DNA from 3 places in the Pseudomonas sp. MDT1-85 genome. Region 2 is predicted to be linked to each of the others. Evidence: predicted binding sites of a transcription regulator. Region 2 holds the regulator's gene; each other region holds the start of a gene.
What was found. Region 2 encodes sigma-54, which starts transcription at its own class of promoters, with help from an activator protein. Its sites were predicted from a motif close to ANTGGCATNNANNTTGCTNT; they were not measured.
Positions count from the first base shown of each region.

Region 1 (10,228 bases), 2.2 Mb from region 2:
CGATGAACACCAGCACGATCGCCACACCGTATTTGAGCAGGTGGAAGCGGTCGGCCATGTCGGCCAGCAGGAAGTACAGAGCCCGCAGGCCCATGATCGCAAAGATGTTCGATGTGAACACAATGAACGGGTCGGTGGTGACGGCGAAGATCGCCGGGATGCTGTCCACTGCAAACATCAGGTCGCTGGCCTCGATCAGTACCAGCACCAGAAACATCGGCGTCGCCCAGTGCCGACCGTTTTGCACCACAAAAAAACGCTCGCCATGAAACCCGTCGGTGACGCGCAGATGGCCGTGTATCCAACGCAATAAGCGGTTGTTATGGAGGTCAGGCCGCTGATGGGCCAATACCAGCATCTTGACCCCGGTGATGATCAGGAACACACCGAATACATACAGCACCCACCCGAACTGCGACACCAGCCACACGCCGGCGAAAATCATCGCCCCACGCATCACGATGGCCCCGAGCACACCGTACAGCAGCATCCGGCGCTGCAACTCCGGCGGCACGGCGAAGTAGGCGAAAATCGTCACGAAGACGAACATGTTGTCGATCGACAGCGACTGCTCGATCAAATAGCCCGTGAGGAATTCGAGGGTTTTGCGATGGGCGATCTCGGGCCCGAACTCGGCATTCAAGTACCACCAGAGCAATCCCGCAAAGGCCAGCGCCAGCGCGCACCAGGCAATCACCCAGCACGACGCCTCCCGCACCGATACCCGATGAGCCTTGCGCCCGCCGAAGACAAACAGATCCATAGCCAGCATGGCGATGACGAAGACGATGAAGGCGACCCACATCCAGAGTTCGCCGATGTTAATGGGCTGCATGTCGCTCTCCCTGCGTAGTCTTGTTCTGGAGCCGACGGGATCATGCTAGCGGAGATCGCGGTGAAGAAAAGCCGATTATTCTTCACCGACAATTCGTTATTGACGAAGTGTTGCCGACAAGTCCTCAGCAAAGCGCTCAATGCATCTTGCTGTGATCCTGCATGCCGAGCGCCCGCGCCTCGGCGTCAACCTTGATCGTCTCTTTCTCGCCCTTGGCGTTTTCCACCGTCAGGGTCAGGGGCACTTTATCGCCTTCCTTAACCTGAGCCGTCAGGTCCATCAGCATGATGTGGTAGCCATGGGGATCAAAGCTCACCGGTTTGCCGGCCGGCAGCGCGACGAATTCGACCTGGCTCATGCTCATCACATCGTCTTTCATGCTGGATTGGTGAACCTGCACGGTGTTCGCTACCGGTGACTGCACACTAAGCAGTTTACTGTCGCTGTTGGCCTGGAGGGTCATGAAGGCACCGGTCGAATGCTGGCCGGCCACTGTTGCACGAACCCAGGCGTCATTCACCTGAGTTTGGGCGCAAACCTGCCAGGCCATGCCGATCAGGGAAAGGCCCAGCATCAGTTGTTTAATGCCTAGCTGTTTAATACGTGGTGCGCAGAACGAAGTCATCAGCAGACCTCCATGACGGTGAGCAGGTCTTCTGCACACTCTTGAGCATTAAGGGACGCGGACAGCCCCAGGCGCAAATTGCCTCGGGAGTCGAAAACGAAGCTGGTCGCGGTGTGGGAGAGCGTGTAGGTCGAACCGCTCGGGACCTTTTCATAAAACACGCCGAACTCCTTGGCGGTGGCGGCGGTTTCTTCCAGTGTGCCGTACAGCGCCTCGAAACTCGGATCGAAGGCCTTGACGTAGGCGTCGAGCATTTGCGGCGTATCGCGTTCAGGGTCCAGGGTGATGAAGATCACTTGCAGGCGTTCGCCATCGCGGCCCATCAGTTTTTTCGCCTGTGCCGCACGGGCCAGCGTCGTCGGGCAGACCGCCGGACACTGGGTGAAGCCGAAGAAGATCATCGGCATCAGGCCACGGTAGCTGCCCAGCATCCGGTACTCGCCCTGGGCGTCCTTGAGCTTGAAGGTACGTCCCATGATCTTGTCGCTGAGGTCCTTGCCGTACTTGAACGACAGCTTGCTGCTGTCATCGCAGCCGGTGAGCAGGCCAAGGCTCAACAGGCTCATGCCTTGCAGGACCGTGCGACGGGTATACAACGTACTCATGGAAAAAAGCATCCTGTGTAGCGACCGGGAATCTACAGTGGCTGATCAATCGATGAAAAAAAGCGCAGGGATGTTAACAAACAGTTGCCCTGTGGCGCTCAATCGATGGCCAGCCGGCATGCGCCAAAAGGTCGCGGTCTCGAGATACGTGAAAGTACAAATACGCGATGCTGCTGAAGGCAATGCTTGCTTGAATGCCGGCAAGTTAAGCAGCGACGCGCTCTTCGTAGCAGCTGTAGCAGCTGCTACAGATCGGCATTGACGCTTGCCCGAATGGCGCCGAGAAACCTGTGGCGAGGGAGCTTGCTCCCGCTGGGGTGCGGCCCCAAAAAAGGATCACTACGCACCCTGCGTCAGTAACTCACTCACCACAACAGTCCACACCTACTCAGGCGTATTAATGTGATCCAGAACTCGGTTCGCGGTGATCTCCGCCACCATGATGCTGTTTGAAATGCCCAGCAGGGCGTAGCGCGACTCCCCCTCCAGATGATCCACCAACTGATGCACCATCACATCGACCGAGGCCAGCGTCTCGACCAAAAACACCGCCAGGGTTTCGGCCGTGGCTTCTGGGGCCACGGAAAACAGGGTGCTGCGTGTTCGCGGCGTGGCTTTGATGTCGGCATTCGACGGGAAGTGAAAGTCGAGGGCTCGCTCGGCGGCCTCATTGAGTTTTTTTGAATCGGGTTCGTACGGGGATATCGGATCGGTGTCCGGAGGATTAGGCGTAACCTTAAACATATTATTTACCAACTCCTGAAATGGAGCCGTTCACACGTCGCTGCTAAACGAAGGGTGGCGGCTGTACGCAGGTTAGCAGACCGGGGAGTTAGCAAAACCGGCGCGCCCGAGGGCGCCCTGCGCACAGCCACCATCAAGTGCAGGGATATGAATACCTGACTGAAGGAAACGCTATGCACCTCACTAACAAACACGGGCTGCTAAACCCGATCACTGATGGGCAGTGACGCGAATCAAGTTACCGAGCAACCCCAAGGCGCACAAGCCGGCGGATTCTGGCGTAAGCGTAGGCAACGGCGCAAGATCTTGTAGCTTGCAGGAAGTAACCTTGAGTGCGCTTAAACAGCCGCCCTTAGTCGATGTTTAGCAATCCGACACGCACTTCCTACAAGCGCTGAAAACCTCGAAAAAACGCGCAATCCATGTGGGAGCGGGCTTGTGTGGCGAGGGAGCTTGCCCTAAATGCCGGTCAGTTAAGCAATTTCAGCCGCGACGCACTCTTTGTAGCAGCTGGCGAAGCCTGCGTTCGGCTGCGTAGCAGTCGTAAAATCAGAGATCGCGGTATGTCAGGCAGACCGCATCAGCCGGATTCACGACTGCTTCGCAGCCGAACGCAGGCTTCGCCAGCTGCTACAGATCGCATTACGGCTTATCTGACTGGCATTGATCGCGAGCGGTCTTGACCGCTGCATGCACTTTTATAAAGCGCGACGCCATAAAAACGTGCATCGGCACAGAGTTTTCGCCATGTGGGGAGTGCCCGCAACGGTTCCATGCACCGGGTTTCTGAAACACCGTCTAACCCCTGCAAGACTCGTCTATTGCGCAGTCTGCAAGCGGATTCCCCGGTTGTTCAGAGCGAAAATGAAGTATCGACCCACTGACTGGCACAAAGGCTGCATTGATCCCCTCAGGTCCATCGACAAAAGATGGGCAGCCCACTCGATCAACGAAGATCGACCGGCCGAGCAGGTCGTGGGCAACATCGGTGGATCCGGCGAAGGCGCCAGGTCGAACACCGCGAAGAACAGGCAAAGACGCCTGAAACCGAGAGGTTTCAGGCGTTTTTTTTGCTTTTTTTAACCGTGATTGGCTTTGGCTGGGTGCTTACTATGAATTCCAATGTCGCCGCATTGAACAAACTGCAAACGCTGATCGTGATCGGCAATGGCATGGTCGGACATCATTGTGTCGAGCAGCTCATCGAGCGTGGCGCCCTCGACCACTATCGGCTGCATGTCTTCAGCGAAGAGCCGATGCGTGCCTACGACCGTGTGCATCTGTCCGAGTATTTCGGCGGTCGCGATGCCGAGTCGCTGGCCCTGGGCGAAGCCTCTCTGTATCAGACGCCGGGCGTCACCCTGCATCTGGGCGTGCCGGTGCTGGAAATCGACCGCGACCGCCGTCAAGTGATCACCGCACAAGGTTGCGTCTCGTACGACAAACTGGTTCTGGCCACCGGCTCTTATCCGTTTGTGCCACCTATTGAAGGTGCAGAAGGCGACTCGCGTCTGGTGTATCGCACCCTTGAAGACCTCGACGCGATTCGTGCCGCGGCGGCCAATGCCCGGCGTGGCGTGGTGGTCGGCGGTGGCCTGCTTGGTCTGGAAGCCGCCAACGCCCTGAAAAGCCTGGGCCTGGAAGCGCATGTGGTGGAATTTGCCCCGCGTCTGATGCCGGTGCAGCTGGATGAGCAGGGTGGCTTGGCGCTGAAGGCGCAAATCGAGCGACTCGGCGTGGGTGTGCACTTGTCCCGTGGCACGCAGTCGATCAGCGCCGGCGAGCAGTACCGCTACCGGATGAATTTTGCCAATGACGAATTCCTCGAAGCCGACCTGATCGTGTTCTCCGCCGGCATCCGCGCGCAAGATGCGCTGGCCCGCCAATGTGCGCTGGACATCGGTCCGCGTGGCGGCGTGGTGATTGACGATCAGTGCCTGACCAGCGATCCGAACATCTATGCCATCGGCGAGTGCGCCGCCTGGAACGGCAGCCTCTTCGGTCTGGTCGCCCCCGGTTATCAGATGGCTCGTGGCGTCGCATCGCTGCTGTGCAACCAAGTGGCGGAGCCGTTCCAGGGCGCCGACATGTCGACCAAGCTCAAACTGCTCGGCGTCGATGTCGGTTCCATCGGCGACGCCCACGCCCAGACGCCGGGTGCGCGCAGCTATCAGTTCATTGATGAAGCGACGGCCAGCTACCGTCGCCTGGTGGTGGATGCTGACAGCAAGCGCGTGCTCGGCGCGGTGTTGGTCGGCGACAACAGCTATTACGACACCCTGCTGCAATATATGCAGAACGGCATTGCCTTGCCGTCGGAACCGGCCAGCCTGATTCTGCCATCGTCCACCGGCGCGCCAACCCTGGGCCCGGGCGCATTGCCCGAGTCGGCGACCGTGTGCTCGTGCCATAACGTCACCAAGGGTTCGATCTGCTCAGCCATCGACGGTGGCTGCACCGACCTGGGCCTGCTCAAATCGCAGACCAAGGCGTGCACCGGTTGCGGTGGTTGCGCGGGGCTGCTCAAGCAAGTGTTCGAACATGAATTGATTGCCCGTGGCGTCAGCGTCGACAAGAGCTTGTGCGAACACTTCGCCTACACCCGTCAAGAGCTTTATGCGCTGGTGCGGGTAGAAGGGGTGATCACCTTCGAAGAACTGCTGGCCAAGCACGGCCGTGGTCACACCGGTTGCGACGTGTGCAAACCGGCGGTGGGCTCGATCCTCGCCTCGTGCTGGAACCAGCCGATCATGGACGCCTCGCTGGTGCCGTTGCAGGACACCAACGACACGTTCATGGCCAACATGCAGAAAAACGGCACCTACTCGGTGGTGCCGCGCATTGCCGGGGGCGAGATCACAGCCGACAAGCTGATCGCGATTGGCGTGGTGGCGAAGAAATACGACCTCTACACCAAAATCACCGGCGGCCAGCGGATCGACTTGTTCGGCGCGCAGTTGCATCAGTTGCCAGACATCTGGTCCGAGCTGATCGAGGCCGGTTTCGAAACCGGGCATGCCTACGGCAAATCGACCCGCACGGTGAAGTCTTGCGTCGGTAGCACCTGGTGCCGTTATGGCGTGCAGGACAGCGTGAAAATGGCCCTGACCCTTGAGGATCGCTACAAAGGCCTGCGCTCGCCGCACAAGCTCAAGTTCGCGGTCTCCGGTTGCACCCGTGAATGCGCCGAGGCGCAAAGCAAGGACGTGGGCGTGATCGCCACCGAGAACGGCTGGAACCTCTACGTGGCCGGTAACGGCGGCATGCGTCCCCGCCACGCCGAGCTGTTCGCCACTGACCTGGACGATGAAACCCTGATCCGCTACATCGACCGGTTCCTGATGTTCTACATCCGCACCGCCGACAAATTGCAGCGCACCTCGGTCTGGCGTGAAAGCCTGGAGGGCGGCCTGGATTACCTCAAGGACGTGGTCATCAACGACAGCCTGGGCCTGGGCGCGGAACTCGAATCGCAGATGCAACTGGTGGTCAACCGCTATGAATGCGAATGGGCCAATGCCCTCAAAGACCCTGAAAAACTCAAGCGCTTCCGCACCTTCGTCAACGATCAACGCCCAGACCCTGACATTCATTTTGTTCAGGAACGTGGTCAACGCCGGCCGATCATGGCCGCCGAACTCAACCTTATCCCTGTCACCGAGGAGAATGCCTGATGAGCCAGCCCACTACCCAGCGTGTCGAAGCCCCTGCAACTGCGGCCAATGCTCAGGCCTGGCAAGCGGTGTGCAGCCAGCGGGATCTGGTCAGCAACTCCGGCGTCGTCGTCTGGCTCGACGGCGCGCAGGTGGCGCTGTTCTACCTGCCGCAGGCTGAGGGGCGCACCCTCTACGCCATCGACAACCATGATCCGCAATCCGGCGCGAACGTCATCGGCCGCGGACTGATCGGCAGCCTCAAGGGTGATCTGGTGGTGGCGTCGCCGATCTACAAGCAGCATTTCCGTCTTGAAGACGGCAGTTGCCTGGAGTACCCGGAGCAGCGTCTGCGCGTATGGCCGGTGCGCCTGAACGCCGGCATCGTGGAAGTCGCGGCGGCATGATTGCCGCCCTGAACCGTATCGGAGAACGTTGATGAAGACAGCCGCACAGTTGCTCAAACTGAAAGTCGTGCAAAACCAGCAGGTGCACAGCATCGCACCGGACCAGATGGTTCTCGACGCCCTGAAAATGATGGCCGAGAAGAACGTAGGCGCGTTGCCCGTGATCGAAGACGGGCAGGTGGTCGGTGTCATCAGCGAGCGCGACTATGCCCGCAAGGTGGTTCTACAGGGGCGATCTTCGGTCGGTACACCGGTGCGCGAGATCATGAGCGCGCCGGTGGTGACTGCCGACAGTCAGCAGAGCATCGAGCGCTGCATGGCGGTCATGACCGACAGTCATTTGCGCCATCTGCCCGTGGTGGAGAGCGGCGAGCTGATCGGGTTGTTGTCGATCGGCGATCTGGTCAAGGAAGCCATCGTCGAGCAGGCCGATCTGATTCGGCAACTGGAGCACTACATTCGCGGCCACTGAGAACGCTGCGTCGCCGAATCACAAGATCAAAACGCGATAAGGGCATACCACAGGTCGTAAAAACCGGCTCAAATGGAAATAAGCCTAAGTAACCGGTTGGAACAGTCGATAACCCCAAGAGCAAAGCAAGTCAGCCGACCATGCAGATGCCGCCAGGGGAATCATCAAATGTCCATAAAGTTGCGTTTGTTTTTGTTGATCGGCACCAGTTTGCTCACCGCCCTGATCGTGAGCCTGGTCAGCTATCTGGGAAATACCCGGATGGCTGAAGCGGTGAGTGACAACGAGGTCAGCATGACCGCGCTGCGTAACCACCTCGAAGCCGACATGATGCACGATGCGCTGCGCGCGGATGTGTTTTCGGCGATGCTGGTCGGGTTGGGCAAAAGCACCAGCAGCAAAGCCGAGGTGCGCAGCTCCATTGATGAACATGCGGCACGTTTTCGTGAGGTGCTCGGTGACAACCTCAAACTGCCAATCAATGCCACCCTCAAGGCAGCACTGGACAAGATCAAGCCCAGCCTTGATACGTACATCAGTGCCGCCGAACGCATTGTCGCGCTGGCGCTGGAAAATCCGGATACCGCACAGCAGCAACTCGGCACGTTCAATACCGCGTTCAGCCAACTGGAAGACCAGATGGCCGCCCTCAGCGAGCTGATCGAAACCAATACCCAACAGACCAGTGCGGGCACTCAGCAAGCGATCAGCAGCGCTAACTTCACCCTCGGCACCGTCCTCATCGCCAGCTTGTTACTGCTACTCGCCCAGGGACGCTGGGTGATTCTGAGCATCATGGGGCCGTTGCAGATCGCCAGTCGCATTGCCGAGAGCATCGCCCATGGCAACTTGAGCGAACCTATTGTCGAACCCACCCGCACGGACGAGGCCAGCACCTTGATTCGCAGCCTGGCGACCATGCAACGCGACCTGCGCGGCATGATCGAGGTGGTTCGCAGCAACGCCCATGGCGTGAGCGGCATGAGCCAGCAATTGAGCAGCGGCTGCCATCAGGTCGCGGGCAGCAGCCAGCAACAAAGCGTCGCCGCCAGCACCATGGCCGCGGCCGCCAGTGAAATGACCGCGAGCATCGAGGAAATTACCCGGCATGCCGAGCGCGCACTGGACATGGCCAACCAGGCCGAGGAACTGGCCAAGAACGGCGGTCGGGTGATCCATCAGGTGGTCAGCGACATGGACGGTATTGCACGTTCGGCGCAGCAGTCGGCTCAGGTGATCCGCACCTTGGACAAGGAGTCCGAGGGGATTTTCAGCATCATTCAGGTGATCAAGGGCATCGCCGATCAAACCAACCTGCTGGCGCTTAACGCCGCCATCGAGGCCGCCCGCGCCGGTGAACAGGGCCGTGGTTTTGCCGTGGTGGCCGATGAGGTGCGCAGCCTGGCGGGCCGTACCAGCGCCTCCACCCAGGAAATCGCCACCATGGTCGCGCGCATCCAGCAAAGCACCCGTGAGGCGGTCACCAGCATGGAGGCGGGCGTAGCGCAGGTCGACAAAGGCATGGCGGTGACCGCCGACGTCGAACGCGCCATCCGCGAAATCCTCCAGGCCACGCTCAACACCACTGAACTGGTCAATGACATCAGCCGCACAATCGGCGAACAGAGCCTGGCCAGCAACGAAATCGCCCACCAGGTGGAAATGATTGCCGGCATGTCCGAAGGCAATAGCAAGGTCATCAACCAGACAGCCTCGACCACCGATGAGCTGTCTACTTTGGCGGGTCAGCTTTCGCAATCGGTGGATCGGTTTCGTCTTTGAGGCATGGGCTGGCCCTGGATTGAGCGTAAGGTGATGAGGGCGCTTTTTCCTTCCAGGCGTTTCCTTTTTTCCATCCATTCATAAGAGCTAAAAAGACGCCCTTCATTGAGGCATTAAAAGCGGTCGTGAGTCTGCGAAGACCCTCTGTAGGAGCGAGGCTTGCCCGCGAAGAATGCGCCGTCGTTTTTCGGGTATTACGCGTCATCGTTCTTCGCGGGCAAGCCTCGCTCCTACAGATAACCAGCGCGCTTCATCTCGCGTTCGGTGGTTTGCTGGGCCGAGGCCAGGGCCTGCTCCACCGGCATCTGCGCGGTGAGCGCCGCAGACAGCAGCTTGCCGACCGACCTGACGCGCAAGCTGCGGGTCCAGCGCGCCTGCCGGTTGCTGGCGCAAAGCAGTTTCAGCGTCGCAGATATCTGCTTTGAAGTGGAGTATGCCAACTGTCGAACTTCAATCGACACTTGCGCCATGAAATGCAGGAAACGCCCAGCCAGTATCGACAGAGGTTGCAACGGGTGGTGGCGGTTAGTCATTAAAGGGCACAAGATCAAAAGATCGCAGCCTTCGGATGTACGCGATCCATGTAGAAGCTGCCGAAGGCTGCAATCTTTTAAGGCTCCGGCGGTCTTTGGAACATACACCGGCGGCACGACCTGGAATTATTTTCCTCCAGTTCTTGACATGCCTTTCGAACCAGTCCAGAATTGCGTCCATTCCTGCTTAGGGAATACGAAAACCCCTTAGATTTCAAAGGGTTGGATGCTAGATTAGACTCTTGTTTCCAGATACGAGTTTACACGTTTGATGTCGTGCTACTGACGTCAGATGTTTGAGGCCGAATAGCAAAATGGTTATGCAGTGGATTGCAAATCCACCTACGCCGGTTCGATTCCGACTTCGGCCTCCACTTTAAACGAGCTCCGTAGATCCATGATCTACGGAGCTTTTTTATTTTCACAGCCCTGCAAGATTTAGTCTTGAAAAGGGGATTTGCGAACTTGCTTCACCGGGGCGGGATGTATATATTTCCCCCTCTGCTGCATAAGCGTCAGAGCTGCCAATCGTTATTGGTCAGTCTCCAGACTGCTTTACCGCGCTACCGCCC
Region 1 is NZ_CM142715.1:3,462,329-3,472,556, reverse strand. It holds gene ACYZT2_RS15645 (TerC family protein) at 1-835, opposite strand, end outside; gene ACYZT2_RS15640 (copper chaperone PCu(A)C) at 972-1,460, opposite strand; gene ACYZT2_RS15635 (SCO family protein) at 1,460-2,065, opposite strand; gene ACYZT2_RS15630 (DUF6124 family protein) at 2,450-2,809, opposite strand; gene nirB (nitrite reductase large subunit NirB) at 3,922-6,483, shown strand; gene nirD (nitrite reductase small subunit NirD) at 6,483-6,869, shown strand; gene ACYZT2_RS15615 (CBS domain-containing protein) at 6,901-7,341, shown strand; partial or broken gene ACYZT2_RS15610 (MCP four helix bundle domain-containing protein) at 7,414-8,217, shown strand; gene ACYZT2_RS15605 (methyl-accepting chemotaxis protein) at 8,260-9,123, shown strand; partial or broken gene ACYZT2_RS15600 (hypothetical protein) at 9,354-9,464, opposite strand; partial or broken gene ACYZT2_RS15595 (helix-turn-helix domain-containing protein) at 9,466-9,659, shown strand; tRNA gene ACYZT2_RS15590 (tRNA-Cys) at 9,957-10,030, shown strand; tRNA gene ACYZT2_RS15585 (tRNA-Leu) at 10,225-10,228, shown strand, end outside.
Region 1: nirB (nitrite reductase large subunit NirB) is a predicted target of sigma-54. The motif match lies at 3,693-3,712, and genes of this name have one in related genera.

Region 2 (10,228 bases):
TTCGCTGACCTGAGCGATTTCACGCATGTCTTCGGGTATCGCACGAATGCTCAGGGCCTTGCCGGCCGCCTGAGCATCGCGCATGAAGCACAGCAGCAGCGACAAGCCGACGCTGCTGGATTTTTCCACCGCGGAGCAATCAACCACCAGCGCAGCCGCGTTACTGGACTTGATCAGCGCCTGCCCCTGCTTGCGCAGGTTCGGGCCTGTCCGGTAATCCAGCACGCCGCTGAGCAGCAGCTCGCCGGCTTCGCTCATGCGAATGGCCGACTCACTCATTGGGTTTGGGTCTCGGTGGATTTTTCGGTGGCTTCCTTGGCTTTGGCGACTTCCCCGGCCCAACCGTTGATGGTTTTGTCCAGATCGTTGCCATTGCGTTGCATCGCATCAGCGAACTGATCGCGGAACAGCTTGCCAATGTTGATGCCGTTGATGATCACGTTGCGCAGCTTCCACTCGCCATTGATCTTTTCAAGTGTGTAAGACACAGGATAGATCGCGCCGCTGCTGCTTTTGACCCTCATGCCAACGCTGGTACGGTCTCCCGATTCATCCTTGGCAGGGTCAACGGTGATGCTTTCGTTGTCGTACTCCAGCAGGGCATTGCCATAGAACTGGAACAGGCCCCTTTTGAAGTTTTCGACAAACTTCTGCATCTGCTCGGGCGTAGCCTTGCGTGAATACTTGACCGTCATGATGCTTTTGGAAATACCTTCGGCATCCACCACAGGTCCGACGATGGTATTCAGCGCCGTGTAAAAGTCCTGCGGGTCCTGCTTGTACTTTTCCTTGTGGGCGGAAAGATCCGCCAACAACCGATTGGTGGTGTCCTGTACCAGTTCGTGCGCCGAAGGCGACGCCACAGCGTTAGCCATCAACGGCAAAGCCGCGAGTATCACCAACAGGCCACGTCGCAAGATAGAGATCATTCAAAAGCTCCTCATTTGGCGTCTTTGCTAACGGTATTGAGCAGGAATTTACCGATCAGGTCCTCGAGCACCAGCGACGACTGCGTGTCGTGGATGGTTCCCCCTTCCTTGAGCAGGGTTTCTTCCCCGCCCACGCTGATACCGATGTATTTCTCACCCAACAGGCCAGCGGTCAGGATAGATGCAGTGGAGTCAGTCGGCAGGTTATCTACGCGTTTTTCCAGTTGCATGGTCACCCGACCGGTGAAGCTGTCGCGATCCAGATCGATTGCGGTGACCTTGCCGATGGTGACACCGGCCATGGTCACTTTAGCTCTGACCGTCAAACCAGCGATATTGTCGAAATATGCATAAAGTTTATATGTATCGGTGCTCGCCGTCGGAGCCAGGCCACTGACCCGCAGGGCCAACAGCAGCAAAGCCAGGATGCCAGCCAGCAAGAAAAGGCCGACACCGATTTCCAGGGTGCGGTTTTGCATCAGAAATCTCCAAACATCAAGGCGGTCAAAATAAAGTCCAGGCCGAGTACAGCCAAAGAGGCATACACCACGGTCTTGGTAGTGGCACGACTGATCCCCTCGGAAGTGGGCTCGCAGTCATAGCCTTGGAATACGGCGATCCAGGTCACGACGAAGGCAAAAACGATGCTTTTGATAACGCCGTTGAGCACGTCGTCGACAAACGTCACGCTGTTTTGCATGTTCGACCAGTAGGAGCCTTCATAGACACCCAGCCAGTCGACGGCCACCCACGAACCGCCCCAGATACCCACCACGCTGAAAATCATCGTCAGCACCGGCAAGGAAATGAAGCCGGCCCACAGGCGCGGGGCAATGATGTACTTGAGCGGGTCGACCCCGATCATTTCCAGGCTGGACAATTGCTCGGTGGACTTCATGTTGCCGATTTCGGCGGTCAGCGCCGAACCTGCGCGCCCGGCGAACAGCAAGGCCGTGACCACCGGCCCCAGTTCACGCAGCAGCGTTAACGCAACCATCTGCCCGACGGCCTGTTCCGAACCGTAGCTGGACAGAATGTTGAAGCCCTGCAAGGCCAGCACCATGCCGATGAACACCCCGGAGACCACGATGATCACCAGGGACATCACGCCCACCGAATGCAGTTGCTTGACCAGCAAGCCGAAACCGCCGCCGATGCCGCCACGACCGAGCAAGGCATGAAACAGGAACAACGCTGAACGCCCGAACACCGCCATCACATCGATGCCGCCATAACCGAAACGGCGCACCCGTTCTATCAATGAAATCTTGCGCATCAACGCTTCCCCAGAAGATCTGCGCGGTAATCCGGCGCTGGAAAGTGGTACGCGACCGGGCCGTCGGGTTCGCCAGTCAGGAATTGACGAATACGTGGCTCATCCGACTTCATCAAATCCTTGGGTGCGCCCTGGCCCAACACTTGCCCGTCACCCACCACAATAAGGTGGTCAGCGATGCTCGCGGTCTCGGCCAGATCGTGGGAAACCACAATGCTGGTGATGTTCAGTGCATCGTTGAGCAGGCGGATCAGGCGCACCAGCACGCCCATGGCGATCGGGTCCTGGCCGACGAAAGGCTCGTCGTACATAAGGATTCGCGGATCGAGAGCAATTGCCCGTGCCAGCGCGACGCGACGCTTCATACCGCCGGACAATTCGTCGGGCATCAGGTCGATGGCGCCACGCAAGCCCACTGCCTGCAACTTGAGCAGGACAATGTCGCGGATCATTTCTTCCGGCAGCGCGGTATGAACACGCAGCGGAAAGGCGACGTTCTCGAACACATCAAGGTCGGTAAACAGCGCGCCGCTCTGAAACAGCACCCCCATGTGCTTGCGCGCATCGAACAGATCGTTGCGCGACAACGTTGGCAGGTTCTGGCCATTGACCCAGACTTCACCACTGGTGGGGCGCAATTGTGCGCCTATCAGCCGCAACAGCGTGGTCTTGCCACACCCGGAAGGCCCCATGATGCCGGTGACCTTGCCGCGCGGTATGCGGATATCGACGTTATTGAAAATGCTGCGCGTGCCGCGCTTGAAGGTCAGTCCCTTCAGCTCGACCGCGTAGGCGTTATCGGCGCTCATCTAAACTCCTTGCGATGCAGCCTCTCACTCGGACGCCTGGCTTTCTGGCGAAAGCACATACCTCCCCGGGCAGGCCGAACTGGCGGCGAACTATATCACTGCAAAGCTCAAGCGCCCAAGGCCCAAGCCGGGCATGTTCAGCAACATGACCGCCTGAAATCATCTATTTAGAGAGATTCGGTAACAAGGAATGACAAACCGCGACGAACTTGCGTGAGGGTTTTGATCATTACCGCTATAATCGCCGCCTTTTCATCAGGCTATTCGATCTCTGACATGAACCAATCCAGCGACCTGATTCAATCAGCACAACGTACCATCCGCCTCGAACTGGAAGCCGTACAAGGCTTGCTGCCCCATATCGATGCGGATTTCGTACGTGCTTGCGAGATGATTCTGGCCAGCAAAGGCCGCGTGGTCGTGGTCGGCATGGGCAAATCGGGGCACATCGGCAACAAGATCGCCGCCACCCTGGCCAGCACCGGCACCACGGCCTTCTTCGTGCACCCGGCCGAGGCCAGCCATGGCGACATGGGCATGATCACCCGTGATGACATCATCCTGGCCCTGTCGAACTCCGGGTCGACCAACGAGATCGTCACCTTGCTGCCGCTGATCAAGCGCCAGGGCATTCAAATGATCAGCCTGACCGGCAACCCCGAGTCCCCGCTCGCCAAGGCAGCGGAAGTCAACCTCAATGTAAGCGTCGAACACGAAGCCTGTCCGCTGAATCTGGCACCTACTTCGTCGACCACCGCAGCACTGGTCATGGGCGACGCTCTCGCCGTTGCCTTGCTTGAAGCTCGCGGCTTTACCGCTGAAGATTTCGCTTTTTCCCACCCGGGTGGCGCCCTTGGCCGCCGTTTGTTGCTGAAAGTGGAAAATGTCATGCATACCGGCACCGAATTACCGCAAGTCATGTGCGGTACGCTGCTCAAGGATGCCTTGATGGAAATGACCCGCAAGGGGTTGGGCATGACCGTTGTCCTGAGCGCAGATGGAAAGCTCGCCGGGATCTTCACCGACGGCGACCTGCGCCGCACCCTGGACCGCACCATTGATATCCACAGCACGACCATTGATGAAGTGATGACCGCCCACGGCAAGACCGCCCGCGCCGAGATGCTCGCCGCCGAGGCGCTGAAAATCATGGAAGACCACAAGATCAGCTCGCTGGTAGTGGTCGACAACGAAGACCGCCCGGTCGGCGCCTTGAACATGCACGACTTGTTGCGCGCAGGAGTAATGTAATGAGCACGGACCTGCTGCAACGCGGCAAACAGATCAAACTGGCGGTATTCGACGTCGACGGCGTGCTGACCGACGGGCGCCTGTACTTCCTCGAAGACGGTAGCGAGTTCAAGACGTTCAACACCCTCGATGGCCAGGGCATCAAAATGCTGATGGCCGCCGGCGTGCAGACCGCGATCATCAGCGGCCGCAAAACGCCAGTGGTCGAGCGGCGCGCGAAGAACCTCGGCATTCCACATCTGTATCAGGGTCGCGAAGACAAACTGGTGGTGCTCGACGAACTTCTTGGCCAGCTCAACCTAACCTATGAACAAGTGGCCTACCTCGGCGACGACCTGCCAGACCTGCCGGTGATTCGCCGCGTCGGCCTTGGCATGGCGGTGGCCAGCGCTGCCAGTTTCGTGCGCGAACACGCCCATGGCATCACCCAGGCCCGCGGTGGCGAGGGTGCCGCTCGCGAATTCTGCGAATTGATCCTGCGCGCCCAGGGCCGCCTTGATGCGGCCAATGCCGCGTACCTGTGAGCCCATCATGCTGAGCAAAAAAATTCGCAACATCCTGGTGTTCGGTTGCATCGCAGCGATTTTTGCGGCAGTCGGCTACTGGAACATCAGCCCGGAACGCTTCCTCGACAAACCGGTGGTGAAGGTCGATGAAAGCGCGATCGACTATTACGCCATCAACGCCCACAGCGTGCAGTACCTGCCCGACGGCAAACTGCAATACGAGATGACGTCAGACAAGGTCGAACACGTGAAAGTGAGCGAGGTGACGTTGCTGACCAATCCTGACCTGAACATGTTCCGTGGCACCGAATTCCCCTGGCACGTCCAGAGCGAGCGCGGCGAAGTCAACCCGGACGGCACTCAGGTCGAGCTGATTGATTCGGTACGTATCACACGTTTCGACGAAAAAAACCGCAAAACCCTGATTACCACCACCCGTATGACAGTGTTCCCGCAGCAGCAATATGCGCAGACCGATCAACCCGTTAGAATCGACGGCGCTGGCGGTGTATCAACAGGCAACGGAATGAAAGCGTACTTGAAAGAAAGCAGGATACACCTGCTATCGAACGTAAGAGGACAGTATGAGGCTCGTTAAAACTCTCCCTATTTTGCTCAGTCTGGGCGCAGCACTGGGAAGCGTGAGCGCCTGGGCTCTGCCGAACGATCAAGAGCAGCCTATCCGCATTCAGGCCGACGATGCCCAACTGGACGACAAGAATGGCGTTGCTACCTATAAAGGCGACGTGATCATCACCCAGGGCTCGATGAAGGTTACCGGCAACACCGTGACCATCACCCGCACCCCGGCGGGCGACATCGACGTGGTGACTTCGGTGGGCAACCTAGCCTACTTCGAGCAACTGCAAACGGCGGGCGACACCAAGCCGGTTCAGGGCTACGGCGTAACTATCCAGTACCACGCCTCGCAAAACCGCGTCGTGCTGATCGATCGCGCCAAAGTCATCGATAAGGACAACAACGTCACCCAAGGCGAGAAAATCGTCTACGACACGGTCAAAAAGCTTGCGAGCGCCGGTCGCGCCACGGGTAACAAGGTCACCGAGGCACGCCCTCGCATCGACATGGTGATCCAGCCGAAGAAGAAATCCGACGAGCAAAAGGCCCAGTAATGGCAACTCTGAAAGCTCAGCATCTGGCCAAGAGCTACAAGAGCCGTCAGGTCGTGCGCGACGTCAGCCTGTCCATCGACAGCGGTCAGATCGTCGGCCTGCTTGGCCCTAACGGCGCCGGCAAAACCACCTGCTTCTACATGATTGTCGGCCTGGTACAGGCCGATCAGGGCCGCGTACTGATCGACGACCTGGACGTCAGCCACCAGCCAATGCACGGTCGTGCGAAGGCGGGTATCGGCTATCTTCCGCAAGAAGCGTCGATCTTCCGCAAACTGTCTGTGGCCGACAACATTATGGCCATCCTCGAGACCCGCAAGGAGCTCGACAAGGCCGGTCGTCGCCAGGAGCTGGAAAGCCTGCTGCAGGAATTTCACATCCACCACATCCGCGACAATCTCGGCATGAGCCTGTCCGGTGGTGAACGCCGCCGCGTGGAAATCGCCCGGGCACTGGCTACCAATCCGAAATTCATCCTCCTCGACGAACCTTTCGCCGGTGTAGACCCGATTTCGGTGGGCGACATCAAGCAGATCATCCATCACCTCAAGGCCAAAGGCATTGGCGTGCTGATCACGGACCATAACGTTCGTGAGACCCTGGATATCTGCGAAACCGCCTACATCGTCAACGATGGCCAACTGATCGCTGAAGGTGACTCCGCCACCATCCTGGCCAATGAACTGGTCAAGGAAGTGTATCTGGGCCACGAGTTCCGCCTGTAAGCACCCGAGGTGCCCGGGTCGCCGAGAGAGCGCTCGCTTCAATAAAAAATCAATAACTTTTTATTGTTACAGCGCTCTAGGCAAACACTTCAGTTTCAGGCATATAATTTGCTTATGTTTGGCGCTTCGGCGCCCTGTAGTGGATGGCGCATGTGCGCCGGCGAATAAGGTGTTAAGCCCCTGCCATGAAACCATCGCTAGTCTTGAGAATGGGCCAGCAGCTGACGATGACACCGCAGCTGCAACAGGCCATCCGCCTGCTCCAATTGTCGACCCTGGACCTGCAACAGGAAATCCAGGAGGCCCTGGAGTCCAATCCGATGCTCGAACGCCAGGAAGAAGGCGACGACTTCGATAACGCCGACCCCTTGGCCGATAGCGCCGAACAGAAACCCAACGCCGATGTCCAGGAACCCTCCTACCAGGAAACCGCTCCGACGGTGGATAACCTCGAGGAAGGCGACTGGAACGAGCGAATTCCCAACGAATTGCCCGTCGATACTGCGTGGGAGGACGTCTACCAGACCAGCGCCAGCAGCCTGCCGAGCAACGATGACGACGAGTGGGATTTCACCACCCGTACGTCGGTCGGTGAAAGCCTGCAAAGTCATTTGCTCTGGCAGCTGAACCTGGCACCGATGTCCGACACCGATCGTCTGATCGCCGTAACCCTGATCGATTGCATCAACAATCAGGGCTACCTGGACGAAACCCTCGAGGAAATCCTCGAAGCGTTCGACCCGGAACTGGACATCGAACTGGACGAAATCGAAGCCGTCCTGCACCGCATTCAGCAATTCGAACCCGCTGGCATCGGCGCCCGCAACCTCGGGGAATGCCTGCTGCTGCAATTGCGCCAACTGTCCGCCAAGACCCCTTGGCTGGCCGAGGCCAAGCGCCTGGTCACCGATTACATCGACATGCTCGGCAGCCGCGACTACAGCCAGCTGATGCGCCGCATGAAGCTCAAGGAAGATGAGCTGCGCCAGGTTATTGAATTGGTCCAGAGCCTCAACCCACGCCCGGGCTCACAGATCGAGTCCACCGAAGCCGAATACGTCGTTCCCGACGTGATTGTGCGCAAGGACAACGAGCGCTGGCTGGTGGAGCTGAATCAGGAATCGGTGCCACGCCTGCGGGTCAATGCCCAATACGCCGGTTTTGTGCGCCGCGCCGATACCAGCGCTGACAATACCTTCATGCGTAATCAGTTGCAGGAAGCTCGCTGGTTCATCAAGAGCCTGCAAAGCCGCAATGAAACCCTGATGAAAGTCGCCACCCAGATCGTCGAGCATCAGCGCGGCTTTCTTGAATACGGTGACGAAGCCATGAAGCCGTTGGTGCTGCATGACATTGCCGAAGCGGTGGGCATGCATGAATCGACGATTTCACGGGTGACCACGCAAAAATTCATGCATACCCCACGGGGCATCTATGAACTGAAATACTTTTTTTCCAGCCACGTCAGTACCTCCGAAGGCGGTGAATGCTCGTCCACAGCGATTCGCGCGATCATCAAAAAACTGGTTGCCGCGGAAAATCAGAAAAAGCCGTTGAGTGACAGCAAGATCGCTGGTTTACTGGAGGCACAAGGCATTCAGGTGGCTCGCCGCACCGTCGCCAAGTACCGCGAATCCCTCGGGATCGCGCCTTCGAGCGAACGCAAGCGGTTGATGTAGAGCCACGCCACAGCGTTCCAGTGGTAGATCATCTGATCTACCGCTTTATGCACTGGCAACGAAGGAGAAGCTGTATGCAAGTCAACATCAGTGGACACCAACTGGAAGTGACCGAACCCCTGCGCACCTACATCGGCGAAAAACTCGACCGATTGGAGAGGCATTTCGACAAGATCACCAATGTGCAAGTCACGATGAACGTCGAAAAACTGCTGCAGAAGATCGAAGCCACGCTGCATATTCCCGGCGGAGAAGTGGTCGCCAATGCCGAGCATACGGACATGTATGCCGCCATCGACCTGCTGACCGACAAGCTGGATCGCCAACTCAAAAAGCATAAGGAAAAGACCCAGAGCCTCCTCCAGGGCGCGACCGGTCGTTAACACCCCCAATCCATGATCCGACTAGAAACCATCCTGACCCCCGGCCGTTCCCAAGTGAACGCGCCGGGTGGCAGTAAAAAGAAAGCCCTCGAGCAGATTGCCAACCTTATCCACCGCGAAGTACCGGATCTGGAAATGCAGGACGTCTTCGAGGCCCTGATTGCCCGTGAGAAACTCGGTTCTACCGGTTTCGGCAACGGCATCGCCATCCCCCATTGCCGGCTCAAAGGCTGCACCTCGCCAATCAGTGCCCTGCTGCATCTGGAAGCCCCTATCGATTTCGACGCCATCGACGGTGCCCCGGTTGACTTGCTGTTCGTTCTGCTGGTCCCGGAAGCCGCCACCGATGCGCACCTGGAGCTACTGCGCCAGATCGCCAGCATGCTCGATCGCAAGGAAGTGCGTGAAAAACTGCGCCGTGCCCCGAGCAACGAAGCCTTGTATCAGGTTGTCCTGGACGAGCAGAACGGTCACTAATCATGCGCCTGATCATCGTCAGCGGCCGCTCCGGCTCAGGTAAAAGTACCGCCCTCGATGTGCTCGAGGACAACGGCTATTACTGCATCGACAACCTGCCTGCCGGCTTGCTGCCGGAACTGGCCGAACGCGCGCTGATTCACACCGAACTGGCACAACCGCTTGTGGCCGTGTCCATCGATGCACGTAACTTGCCCAGCCACCTGTCACGGTTTCCCGAACTGCTGGAAGAAGTCCGCAGCCGGCATATCCAGTGCGATGTGCTGTACCTGGACGCCGACGAAGAAACCTTGCTCAAACGTTTTTCGGAAACTCGCCGTCGTCACCCGCTGAGCAGCGCCAATCGCTCATTGGCGGAGGCGATCCAGGACGAAACCAATCTGCTGGGGCCTATTGCCGATCTGGCCGACCTCAAGGTCAACACCACCAATCTGAACCTGTATCAGCTACGCGATACCATCAAGTTGCGCCTGCTGAATCAGCCGGAGCCTGGTACTGCGTTCCTGGTGGAATCTTTCGGGTTCAAGCGTGGCATGCCGGTGGACGCCGATCTGGTGTTCGACGTGCGCTGCCTGCCCAACCCTTACTGGAAGCCGGAGCTACGGGCACAGTCCGGGCTCGATCAACCGGTGGCCGAATACCTGGCGGCACAGCCAGACGTCGAAGAGATGTTCCAGGACATTTCCTCATATTTGCTCAAGTGGCTACCCCGCTTTGCCGCCAGCAATCGCGCCTATGTCACCATTGCCATTGGCTGCACCGGCGGGCATCACCGCTCTGTCTACCTGACCGAACGTCTGGGCCAGGTCCTGCAAAAAACCCTGAAGAACGTCCAGGTCCGCCACCGCGACCTCAGCTAAAGGATTCACATCGCGATGCCTGCTCTGGAAATCGAAATCATCAACAAGCTGGGCCTGCATGCCCGCGCGTCTGCAAAATTCGTTGGGGTGGCTGGGCAGTATCCGGATTGCTCGATCAGAGTGGGCCGCACACCAGAGACCACGGTTGACGGCAAAAGCATCATGGCGATGATGATGCTGGCGGCTGGCAAGGGCACCAA
Region 2 is NZ_CM142715.1:1,263,213-1,273,440, reverse strand. It holds gene ACYZT2_RS05635 (STAS domain-containing protein) at 1-279, opposite strand, end outside; gene ACYZT2_RS05630 (MlaC/ttg2D family ABC transporter substrate-binding protein) at 276-929, opposite strand; gene mlaD (outer membrane lipid asymmetry maintenance protein MlaD) at 941-1,408, opposite strand; gene mlaE (lipid asymmetry maintenance ABC transporter permease subunit MlaE) at 1,408-2,205, opposite strand; gene ACYZT2_RS05615 (ATP-binding cassette domain-containing protein) at 2,205-3,014, opposite strand; gene ACYZT2_RS05610 (KpsF/GutQ family sugar-phosphate isomerase) at 3,291-4,265, shown strand; gene ACYZT2_RS05605 (KdsC family phosphatase) at 4,265-4,789, shown strand; gene lptC (LPS export ABC transporter periplasmic protein LptC) at 4,797-5,369, shown strand; gene lptA (lipopolysaccharide transport periplasmic protein LptA) at 5,356-5,904, shown strand; gene lptB (LPS export ABC transporter ATP-binding protein) at 5,904-6,629, shown strand; gene ACYZT2_RS05585 (RNA polymerase factor sigma-54) at 6,815-8,308, shown strand; gene hpf (ribosome hibernation-promoting factor, HPF/YfiA family) at 8,383-8,691, shown strand; gene ptsN (PTS IIA-like nitrogen regulatory protein PtsN) at 8,704-9,168, shown strand; gene rapZ (RNase adapter RapZ) at 9,171-10,028, shown strand; gene ACYZT2_RS05565 (HPr family phosphocarrier protein) at 10,044-10,228, shown strand, end outside.

Region 3 (10,228 bases), 670 kb from region 2:
TCAGCGTCAGCGATGAGGCCGGGCAATTGGTGCTGACCATCAACGACGATGGCGAGGGTTATCCGCCCGAGATGATCGAGCGTCAGGCCGATTATGTGCAGGGCATCAACCACAGCAGTGGCAGCACCGGCCTGGGCCTGTACTTTGCCGGACGGATTGCCGCGTTGCATCAGCGCAATGGCGTGGGTGGACGGACTGAAATCAGCAATGGCGGCCAGTTGGGCGGCGGCGTGTTCAGCCTGTATCTCCCCTAGGACGCCGTTTCTGACTTGAAATACTCCTACATTGTTTGTGGTGACCTTCAATTCATTGGCATTCAACGAATCGATGGTTTTTGTTTGACGCTGCTTGATATTCCGAACAGCCGGAGCCTATTTTGTACGAGTCGCCGTTCGCGGCTCGTACAACAACAAGGATTGCGTCATGACAACCGATGGCCATCGTTCACTCGCGCAGCGATTGACGGGCATTGATGAGATTGAATGTGTCACGCCGGACCTGAATGGCGTACCACGCGGCAAGGTGATGACCGCCGAAGGATTTCTTGAAGGGCGGCGTTTGCAGATGGCGCGGGGAGTGCTGCTGCAATGCATCATGGGCGGTTATCCGCCAGCGCGTTTTTATGGCAGCGATGATGGTGACCTGGCGCTGGTGCCGGATCCCGCGCAGATCCACCGCTTGCCCTGGAGCTCGCAACCTCGTGCACTGGCCATTTGCGATGCGGACGAGCTGACTGGCGAGAGTTCGCAACTGTCGACCCGTGGCCAACTCAAGGCCGTGATCGCTCGATACGCCGCTCTTGGTCTGGCGCCGGTGGTGGCGACCGAGCTGGAGTTCTTCGTCTTCGCGCCCAACCCCGACCCGACGCAACCCTTCCAGCCACCACTGGGCCTGGACGGTCGTCGCGAGGACGGCCACTCGGCGTTCAGCGTCAGCTCCAATAACGGCTTGCGGCCGTTCTTCAATGAAGTCTACGAATGCATGGCGGCGCTGGGCTTGCCGCGCGATACCTTCATGCACGAGATGGGCGTCAGCCAGTTCGAGATCAACCTGCTGCACGGCGATCCGCTACTGTTGGCCGACCAGACCTTATTGTTCAAGCATCTGCTCAAAGAAGTGGCGCTCAAGCATGGCCTGATCGTGGTCTGCATGGCCAAGCCATTGGCGCATACGCCGGGCAGTTCAATGCATATTCACCAGAGCATCGTCGAGATCGGCACCGGGCGTAACGTGTTCAGCGACAAGGCCGGCGAGCCGACCGCGACCTTCCGTCATTTCATCGGTGGTCAGCAGGCCGGCCTGGCGGATTTCACTGTGCTGTTTGCGCCGAACGTGAACTCCTATCAGCGCCTGTGCCATCCTTTCGCATCGCCGAATAATGCCTGCTGGTCGCACGATAATCGCGCGGCCGGACTGCGCATTCCGGCCAGTTCACCGGTCGCTCGTCGGGTCGAAAACCGCTTGCCGGGAGCCGATGCCAATCCGTATCTGGCGATCGCCGCGAGCCTGGCCGCGGGGTTGTATGGCATCGAGAACAAACTGGAGCCGAGCGAGCCGATCCAGGGTGAGTTCGTTGTGCCGGATAATCTTTCGTTGCCGTGTACCTTGCATGCCGCTCTTGAACGTCTGAAACGTAGCCAATTGGCGAGGGAACTGTTCGGCAAGGAGTTCATCGAAGGCTACATCGCTTCGAAGACCATGGAGTTGACCAGCTTCTTTGATGAAATTACTCCCTGGGAACGGCGTGTTCTAGCAGCCCAGGCCTGACGACCCGTCGCCGTCGGGCTATCGTTTTTGTCGATAGCCCGATACTCACTGCAAGGAGCCGCTCGGAACGCCGATGCGCCAAATCTTGAAATCTTTTCGGGGGCTTTATTTCGCCTCGCTGATGATGTTGATCGGCTCGGGCCTGTTAAGTACTTACCTTGCCCTGCGCTTGGCGGCCGATAACGTCGACAGCCTGTGGGTCGGTGCATTGATGGCGGCCAACTATTTCGGCCTGGTGCTGGGCGGCAAGATCGGCCACCGGCTGATTGCCCGCGTCGGGCATATTCGAGCTTATTCAGCCTGCGCCGGGATTGTCGGCGCGGCAGTGCTGGGCCATGGTTTGGTGGACTGGCTGCCCGCGTGGCTGTTTTTGCGGGTGATCGTCGGCCTGGGCATGATGTGCCAGTACATGGTGATTGAAAGCTGGCTCAATGAGCAGGCAGAAGCCAAGCAGCGTGGCGTGGTGTTCAGCGGCTACATGATCGCCTCGTATCTGGGACTAGTGTTGGGTCAACTGATTCTGGTCATGCACCCCGGCCTGGGCCTGGAACTGCTGATGCTGGTCGCTCTGTGTTTCGCCCTGTGTCTGGTGCCGGTGGCCCTGACGCGGCGGATTCACCCGGCGCCTTTGCACCCGGCGCCGATGGAACCACGGTTCTTCATCAAGCGCGTGCCGCAGTCGTTGAGCACGGTGTTGGGGTCGGGTTTGATCGTCGGTTCGTTCTACGGTCTGGCGCCGCTGTATGCCTCGCAGCAAGGGCTGTCCACCGAACAGGTTGGTCTGTTCATGGGTAGCTGTATTTTTGCCGGCCTGGTGGTGCAGTGGCCGTTGGGTTGGCTGTCGGACCGCTATGATCGGGCGCTGTTGATTCGCTGTTTCGCGTTTAGCCTGGCGCTGGCTGCGTTGCCGCTGGCGATCATGCGACAGGTGCCGCTGGAGGTGCTGTTCATCGCCGGTTTTTTCTGTTCGTTGGTGCAGTTTTGTCTGTACCCGTTGGCGGTGGCGTTCTCCAACGACCACGTCGAGGGTGATCGTCGGGTGTCGCTGACGGCGATGCTGCTGGTGACCTACGGTGTGGGCGCGAGTATCGGACCGCTGGTGGCCGGGGTGTTGATGAAGCTGTTCGGCAGTCAGATGCTCTATGCCTTCTTCAGCTTTTTCGCCTTGGTGCTAGTGTGGCGAATCCGCCCGAAAGCGGTTACCAACCTGCATCAAGTGGACGATGCTCCGCTGCATCACGTGGCCATGCCAGACAGTATGTCGAGTTCGCCATTGGTCGCTTGCCTGGACCCGCGAGTCGATGAGCAGGTGGTGCAGGATCAGATGCAGAACCCGGTCAATCCGGAGACTGGTTTCAATCCGGACGCCGATCCCGAAACCGAAGCTGAAACAGATACGGAATCAGAAGACCCTGACGCGGGTCGCGAACAAAGCTTTACCGAAGCGAGGCCTTGATCAAGGCATAAAAAAACGGGCAGTCACCGCAAGGGACTGCCCGTTTTTTATGGGAGCTGTGTATCAGAAATCGTCTTTATCGAAGCGCCGCGCTTCGCGCTGAAGCTGATAGACGAACCGCTCGACTTGGCGCTGCACCAGGCCGCTCATGTTGTGAAAACGCACGCCGGCGAAGGTGGTGTTGATCTTCTCTTCGAAGTGCAGATAACGCAGTTCGACCGGTGCCGTCATGCTACCGAAGGGCAGGGCGGCGACGAAACGGTCATAGACCTGGCCCAGTTGCAGGCTGGCGGTGATGTCGCCCTCGAAACGCAACTTGCAGCCGGTGGCAGAGATGTCCAGCAGTTTGCCCCTGACGGGCGACTTGAGCTTGTCGCCACCCAGGTCGACATTGACCAGTTGCGCCAGTTTCAACGCAGCGCGAAAAGCATTGCGGCGCTGGTGGTAAACCACTTCGTCGGGCAGCGCGCCACGGTAGCAGCGGCCATCGCCGGATTCGTCGATGGTCAACGGGCCATTGCTTTCCCAGGCGATGCGCACACCGTCGTGAAAGCCTTCGACCTTGAACGGTTCGCCGGCCAGCAGAAAGCGCTCGCCATCGCGCGGGATCATTTCGTCCAGGGCGATCATGTTGCTGTCACGGTCGATGTCCACCAGATAACTCTGGAAGCGCTGGCTGCGCTCGTGGAACGTGATGATCAGCGGGTCATGGCTGTCTTGCAGCTGACGCAGATTGCCGGAGATTTCCAGGGGCGTGGTGAGCACCTTGGGTGGCTGCGGAGCATCTTCCGCGCTTAAGGCATTGAACACGGGGCATCAATCTCCAGACAAATATGACTACTGGCTAGCATTCTGCCAGCATGTTTCGCGTCGTGATAGAGCGTGCTCATTGAAAGGCTCAAGCCTGACTGAGCGGGCGTGGTTTTGCGAGTTTGGAGGTTGAACCGCGGGCATCGTAGAGCGCTGGTGGCTCGCCGCCGGTGAGAATTTTCAGCTGGTTGGCCGTGGCGGCCTGCTGCACCAGAATCGACTGGCCATTATTAACGTTGGCGGCCTGGCACTGGGTCAGGAGGTCGGTCAGCACGTCGCTCTGTGCCAGCAACTGGTCGCCAATGCTCGAATGGCTGGCAAGTTGCTCCAGACCCTGGCGATTGGTCGGCAGGTTGAGGCTGGCGAGGATTTCACTGCGCTTGCGGCCATGCTGTTCGAGCAAAATGATCAATGCCTGTTTCTGCGCCAGAATCTCTTCGAGCAGTGGCATGTCGCGACCGTGCAGCGCGAGGGACTCGGTTTGCAGCAGCTCCAGCAGGTGTTGCGCCGGGGCAAAGTCGTCGATGATCAGTTGCAGTAAATTAGTGTCGTGCATGGCTGGCCTTGGGTTTTAAGCGTCCAAAAGCCTGGCGCGGGCCGTGGCCTAGCGCTGGGCTTCGAAGTTGAGCAGTTTGCTGGCTACACGGTTGCTGTCGACTTTATAGCTGCCATCGGCAATCGCTGCTTTCAACTCGGCCACGCGGGCTTTGTCGACGGCAGGCTGATCGCGCAGCTTGTCAGTGACCTTCTGCAACTGTTGAGCCTCATTGCTGAGGTGTACCGATTCCCCGCTTTTGGTGGTACTGGCCTGTTCGGCCGGGGTATTCAGCGGCGCGGATTGGCCGACTTTTTCGGCGGTTTCCTTCGCAGCGCTGGTCCGTGTACTGCCCGTAAGTGACGAGGAGCTGTTTAAACGACTGAAATCGATGACCATGACAAAAAACCTCTGGGTATTTGGACGCTTGCCATGTTTTCGGCTCTCCCTGTGAAAACTTTAGGCCCATTTATCAATGAGCGTGCATGCGCCCGGGCATCTTGCGCATGCGGCACAGTTTAGGGAACAGCCTCGGGCAGCGCCATATCTTCACGAACAGAGATCCTTACAGGGTCGCTCACATAGAAACTTCCACCTGGCCGGGCGCGGTGACTTGCGCCTTGATGACCCGCTGGGAGTTCAGGTTTTTCACCCGAATCTGTTCGCTCATGCCGCCGTTGGACAGCGCTTCACCCGGCATACGTACACTGAGCGTACCACTGCGGGCGGTAATCACCACCTGATCGCCCTTGCGAATCACTTCCGCCTGTTCGAGATGCACCAGGGTTATGGTCTGATCGGCGACCATTGGTCGGGTAAGTTTTTGTCCGATCGCTTGATCGACGGAAGTCAGAAAACCCTGATTTATCAGGCTGATATCGCGTTCTCGCAGGGTCACGTCCTGAGGTTCGATAATCCCTGTGCGCTTGAGGGGACGGGTGGTGGTCACGATGTCGCGAAACAGCCGTACTTGAGCGGGTACGAAGACCGTCCAGGGGGAGGTGCCGTCGCAGCGAACCTTGACCGTGACCCGGCCCAGAGGCCTCGCCGGGCTCTCGAGGGTGGCTGTCAATTCCTTGTCGCACATAGGCATGCGCAGGCGCGGATCGAGCTGGTTGACCTCGATCTCATAGCGTCCTTGCGTTTGACTGGTAGCCAGATAGTCTTCCACGGTGAATTCAAGAAAGCCCTGAGTGACGCCGATAAGCATGTCAGGCAAGGTAACCGCGTCAGCAAGGGCAGGGCTGCCAGCGTTGAACAGGCAAGCGGCCGACATCGCGCAGAGTAATCTGCGACAGGTTGATGTCAGGTGTCGGAAAAATGTCGGTTCTGTGTTCATAAGAGTTAAAAAGCAAGCGCCGTGCCGTTTAGTGAAGAATGTGCGTCGCAACACACTTAGCGTTGGTGTAGGAGTCTGGGCATGGCTGGTGTAATGGATTCGGTGAACCAGCGCACGCAACTGGTGGGGCAGAATCGCCTTGAGCTGTTGTTGTTCCGTCTCGACGGCCAGCAGCTGTATGGGATCAACGTATTCAAGGTTCGTGAGGTGCTGCAATGCCCCAAGCTGACCCTGATGCCCAAGTCCAGTCCTGTCGTGTGCGGTGTGGCAAGTATTCGGGGGGCGACCATTCCGATTCTGGATCTGGCGATGGCGACCGGTTCCGGAGCGCTGAAGGATCAGAGCAATCCCTTCGTGATCATCACGGAGTACAACACCAAGACCCAGGGTTTCCTGGTTCGGTCGGTGGAGCGCATCGTCAATATGAACTGGGAGGAGATTCATCCGCCACCCAAGGGCACCGGGCGCGATCACTACCTGACCGCTGTGACTCGGGTCGACAATCAGTTAGTCGAAATCATCGACGTCGAGAAGGTGCTGGCGGAAGTGGCACCGACACCGGAAGCGATTTCAGCGGGTGTGGTGGATGTCGAGACTCAGCACAAGGCGTTGTCCTTGCGCGTGCTGACGGTCGATGACTCATCGGTGGCGCGCAAGCAGGTGACCCGTTGCCTGCAAACGGTCGGCGTCGAAGTGGTGGCGTTGAACGATGGTCGGCAAGCGCTGGATTACCTGCGCAAGCTGGTCGATGAGGGCAAGAAGCCGGAAGACGAGTTCCTGATGATGATCTCCGACATCGAGATGCCGGAGATGGACGGGTACACCCTGACGGCCGAGATCCGCAACGACCCGCGCATGCAAAAGCTGCATATCATCCTGCACACTTCGTTGTCGGGTGTATTCAATCAGGCGATGGTCAAGAAGGTCGGTGCCGATGACTTCCTGGCCAAGTTCCGTCCTGATGACCTGGCATCCCGGGTAGTCGACCGGATCAAAGCAGCAGATATCAGCTAGGGGCGCTTTGCCCCTGGCGGTCAACACGATTTAAGAGGCCGCATCATTGTCTACGGGTAATTTGGATTTCGAACAGTTTCGGGTCTTCCTGGAAAAAGCCTGTGGCATTTTGCTCGGTGAAAACAAGCAATACCTGGTCTCGAGCCGTCTCAACAAACTGATGGAACAGCAGGGCATCAAATCGCTGGGTGAGCTGGTTCAGCGCATCCAGACCCAGCCGCGCAGCGGTTTGCGCGAGATGGTGGTGGATGCCATGACCACCAACGAAACCCTGTGGTTTCGTGACACCTATCCGTTTGAAGTCTTGAAGAACAAGGTATTGCCTGAGGCGATCAAGGCAAGCCCTGGCCAGCGCCTGCGGATCTGGTCGGCAGCGTGTTCGTCGGGCCAGGAACCGTACTCGCTGTCGATGTCCATCGATGAGTTCGAGCGGGTCAACATGGGTCAGTTGAAGATGGGCGTGCAGATCGTTGCCACGGATCTGTCCGGCACCATGCTGACCAACTGCAAGACCGGCGAGTACGACAGCCTGGCCATCGGCCGCGGTCTGTCGCCCGAGCGCCTTCAACGTTACTTCGACCCGAAAGGGCCGGGACGCTGGGCCATCAAGGCTCCGATCAAGAGTCGGGTGGAGTTTCGCTCGTTCAACCTGCTGGACAGCTACGCGAGCCTGGGCAAGTTCGACATCGTGTTCTGCCGCAACGTGCTGATCTACTTCTCCGCCGAGGTGAAGAAAGACATCCTGTTGCGCATTCACAGCACGCTCAAGCCGGGCGGTTATCTGTTCCTTGGCGCGTCCGAAGCGCTGAACGGTTTGCCGGATCATTACCAGATGGTCCAGTGCAGCCCAGGGATCATTTACAAGGCGAAGTGATGCAAGTGCGGCAGGCATAAAAAATGGGAGTCCTCAAGGACTCCCTTTTTTTATGCCTGCCGCACTTGCATCACGTAGGAGCTGCCGAAGGCTGCGATCTTTTGACTTTGCTTTTGAAGATCAAGATCAAAAGATCGCAGCCTGCGGCAGCTCCTACAGGGGGTAGGTGTTTACCTCCAGAAGCGGCAGAAAAGCGGCAGGCGGCGGAAATCGGTTGCCGCTTTTCTGGCATTGCCGCCTTGCCACCGCGCGCAAAGCCCCGGTTTACGGGCTTTTTTGAATTGGCACGCCGCTTGCTATATCCATCGTACGAAAAATCAGGTCACCCGAAGGTTTCCCGACATGAGCATCAGCTTCGATAAAGCGCTCGGTATCCACGAACAAGCCTTGGGCTTCCGCGCTCAGCGTGCCGAAGTCCTGGCCAACAACATCACCAACGCCGACACCCCGAACTACAAGGCTCGGGATCTGGACTTCTCGAAAGTGCTCGCCGAGCAGAACGAGAAAACCAAAAACGGCAAGTTCGCCTTGAACATGACCAACAGCCGTCACATCGAAGCTGAAGGCCTGGGCAATGGCGGCGAGTCGCTGATGTATCGCACGCCGATGCAACCGTCGATCGACCAAAACACCGTGGACGCCCAGCTGGAACAGTCGAATTACGCCGAAAACGCGGTCAACTTCCAGGCCAGCTTCACCCTGCTCAACAGTAAATTCAAAGGGCTGGTGTCAGCCCTGCGTGGAGAGTAAGTCATGTCCCTTGCCAGTGTTTTCAACATCGCCGGTAGCGGCATGAGTGCCCAGACCACTCGCTTGAACACCGTCGCCAGTAACATCGCCAACGCCGAGACCGTCTCCTCGAGCATCGACCAGACCTACCGTGCCCGTCACCCGGTGTTCGCCACCATGTTCCAGGGCGGCCAGAGCGGCGGCAGCGATTCGCTGTTCCAGAACCAGGACGCAGCCGGTCAAGGCGTGCAAGTACTGGGCGTGGTCGAAGACCAGAGCAATCTTGACGCGCGCTACGAGCCGAACCATCCGGCTGCCGATGGCAAGGGCTACGTCTACTACCCGAACGTCAACGTCGTCGAAGAAATGGCCGACATGATTTCCGCGAGCCGTTCGTTCCAGACCAACGCCGAAATGATGAACACCGCCAAAACCATGATGCAGAAGGTCCTGACCCTCGGTCAGTGATAAGGGGCGACTTTCGATGAGTGTTACCGATACCACCAGTAGCCCGAGCATCAAGGACATCCTGGCCAACTCTTCGGTCAAGACCAACACCAGTGCCACCGGCCTGGCGTCGGCAACGAACAGCGCCAGCGGCAATAAGGCCCTGGGCAAGGACGCGTTCCTGCAGTTGCTGGTGACACAGCTGAAAAACCAGAACCCGCTGGAGCCGCAGGACAACGGCGAGTTCGTTGCCCAGTTGGCGCAGTTCAGCAGCCTGGAAGGGATCACTACGCTCAACACCACCGTGAGCAACATTGCCGCCAGCAACAGCTCGTCGCAGGCGTTGCAAGCCTCGTCGCTGGTGGGGCGCTCGGTCATCGCACCGGGAAGCAAAGCCGTGGTCGATACCTCGAAGTCGTTTAACGGTGAGGTCGTGCTCCCGGCGTCGGTGGCGGGAGTTACGGTGAAGATCACGGATGCGGAGGGCAAGCTTGTTCGCACCATTGATCTGGGGGCTCAGGCAGCCGGCAAATCCAGCTTCATCTGGGACGGCAAGGACTCTGTGGGTAAAGACCTGACGTCGGGCACTTACACCTTCGCGGCGTCGACGACCATCGATAGCCAGGCGGTATCGCTGATCACCAACCTGCCAGCAACCGTCAACAGCGTGACCATCAGTCAGACCGGCGGTGAGTTGATGCTGAACCTGGCAGGCCTGGGCAGCGTTGCCCTGTCCAAAGTACAAACAATTGGTATGTAGAGCCGACTAACACGGCACAAAGGAGTGGAATATGTCTTTCAATATCGGCCTTAGCGGTCTCTATGCATCCAACAAACAACTGGACGTGACCGGCAACAACATCGCCAACGTCGCGACCACCGGTTTCAAATCGTCCCGTGCAGAATTCGAAGACGTATACTCGGCAACCAAGCTGGGTTCCGGCAGCAAAACCATCGGTAACGGTGTGCGCCTGGCCAACGTTTCACAGCAGTTCACCCAGGGCGACATCAGCAACACCGGTAACGTGCTGGACATGGGCATCAACGGCTCCGGCTTCTTCGTGTTGAACAACAGCGGCTCGCTGTCCTACACCCGTGCCGGTACGTTCAAGGTCGATAAGGAAGGTTACGTCACCAACACCGACAACACCGCGCGTCTGCAGGGTTACGGTGTGGATGCCAATGGCAAGATCGTCAATGGCATTTTGACCGACCTGCGCATCGACACCTCGAACCTGGCGCCGAAAACCACCACCA
Region 3 is NZ_CM142715.1:1,930,184-1,940,411, forward strand. It holds gene ACYZT2_RS08720 (sensor histidine kinase) at 1-254, shown strand, start outside; gene ACYZT2_RS08725 (glutamine synthetase family protein) at 526-1,767, shown strand; gene ACYZT2_RS08730 (MFS transporter) at 1,841-3,223, shown strand; gene ACYZT2_RS08735 (flagellar brake protein) at 3,287-4,033, opposite strand; gene ACYZT2_RS08740 (flagella synthesis protein FlgN) at 4,122-4,589, opposite strand; gene flgM (flagellar biosynthesis anti-sigma factor FlgM) at 4,638-4,967, opposite strand; gene flgA (flagellar basal body P-ring formation chaperone FlgA) at 5,146-5,907, opposite strand; gene ACYZT2_RS08755 (chemotaxis protein CheV) at 5,989-6,921, shown strand; gene cheR (protein-glutamate O-methyltransferase CheR) at 6,968-7,795, shown strand; gene flgB (flagellar basal body rod protein FlgB) at 8,138-8,545, shown strand; gene flgC (flagellar basal body rod protein FlgC) at 8,549-8,992, shown strand; gene flgD (flagellar hook assembly protein FlgD) at 9,009-9,731, shown strand; gene flgE (flagellar hook protein FlgE) at 9,763-10,228, shown strand, end outside.
Region 3: flgB (flagellar basal body rod protein FlgB) is a predicted target of sigma-54. The motif match lies at 8,076-8,095, and genes of this name have one in related genera.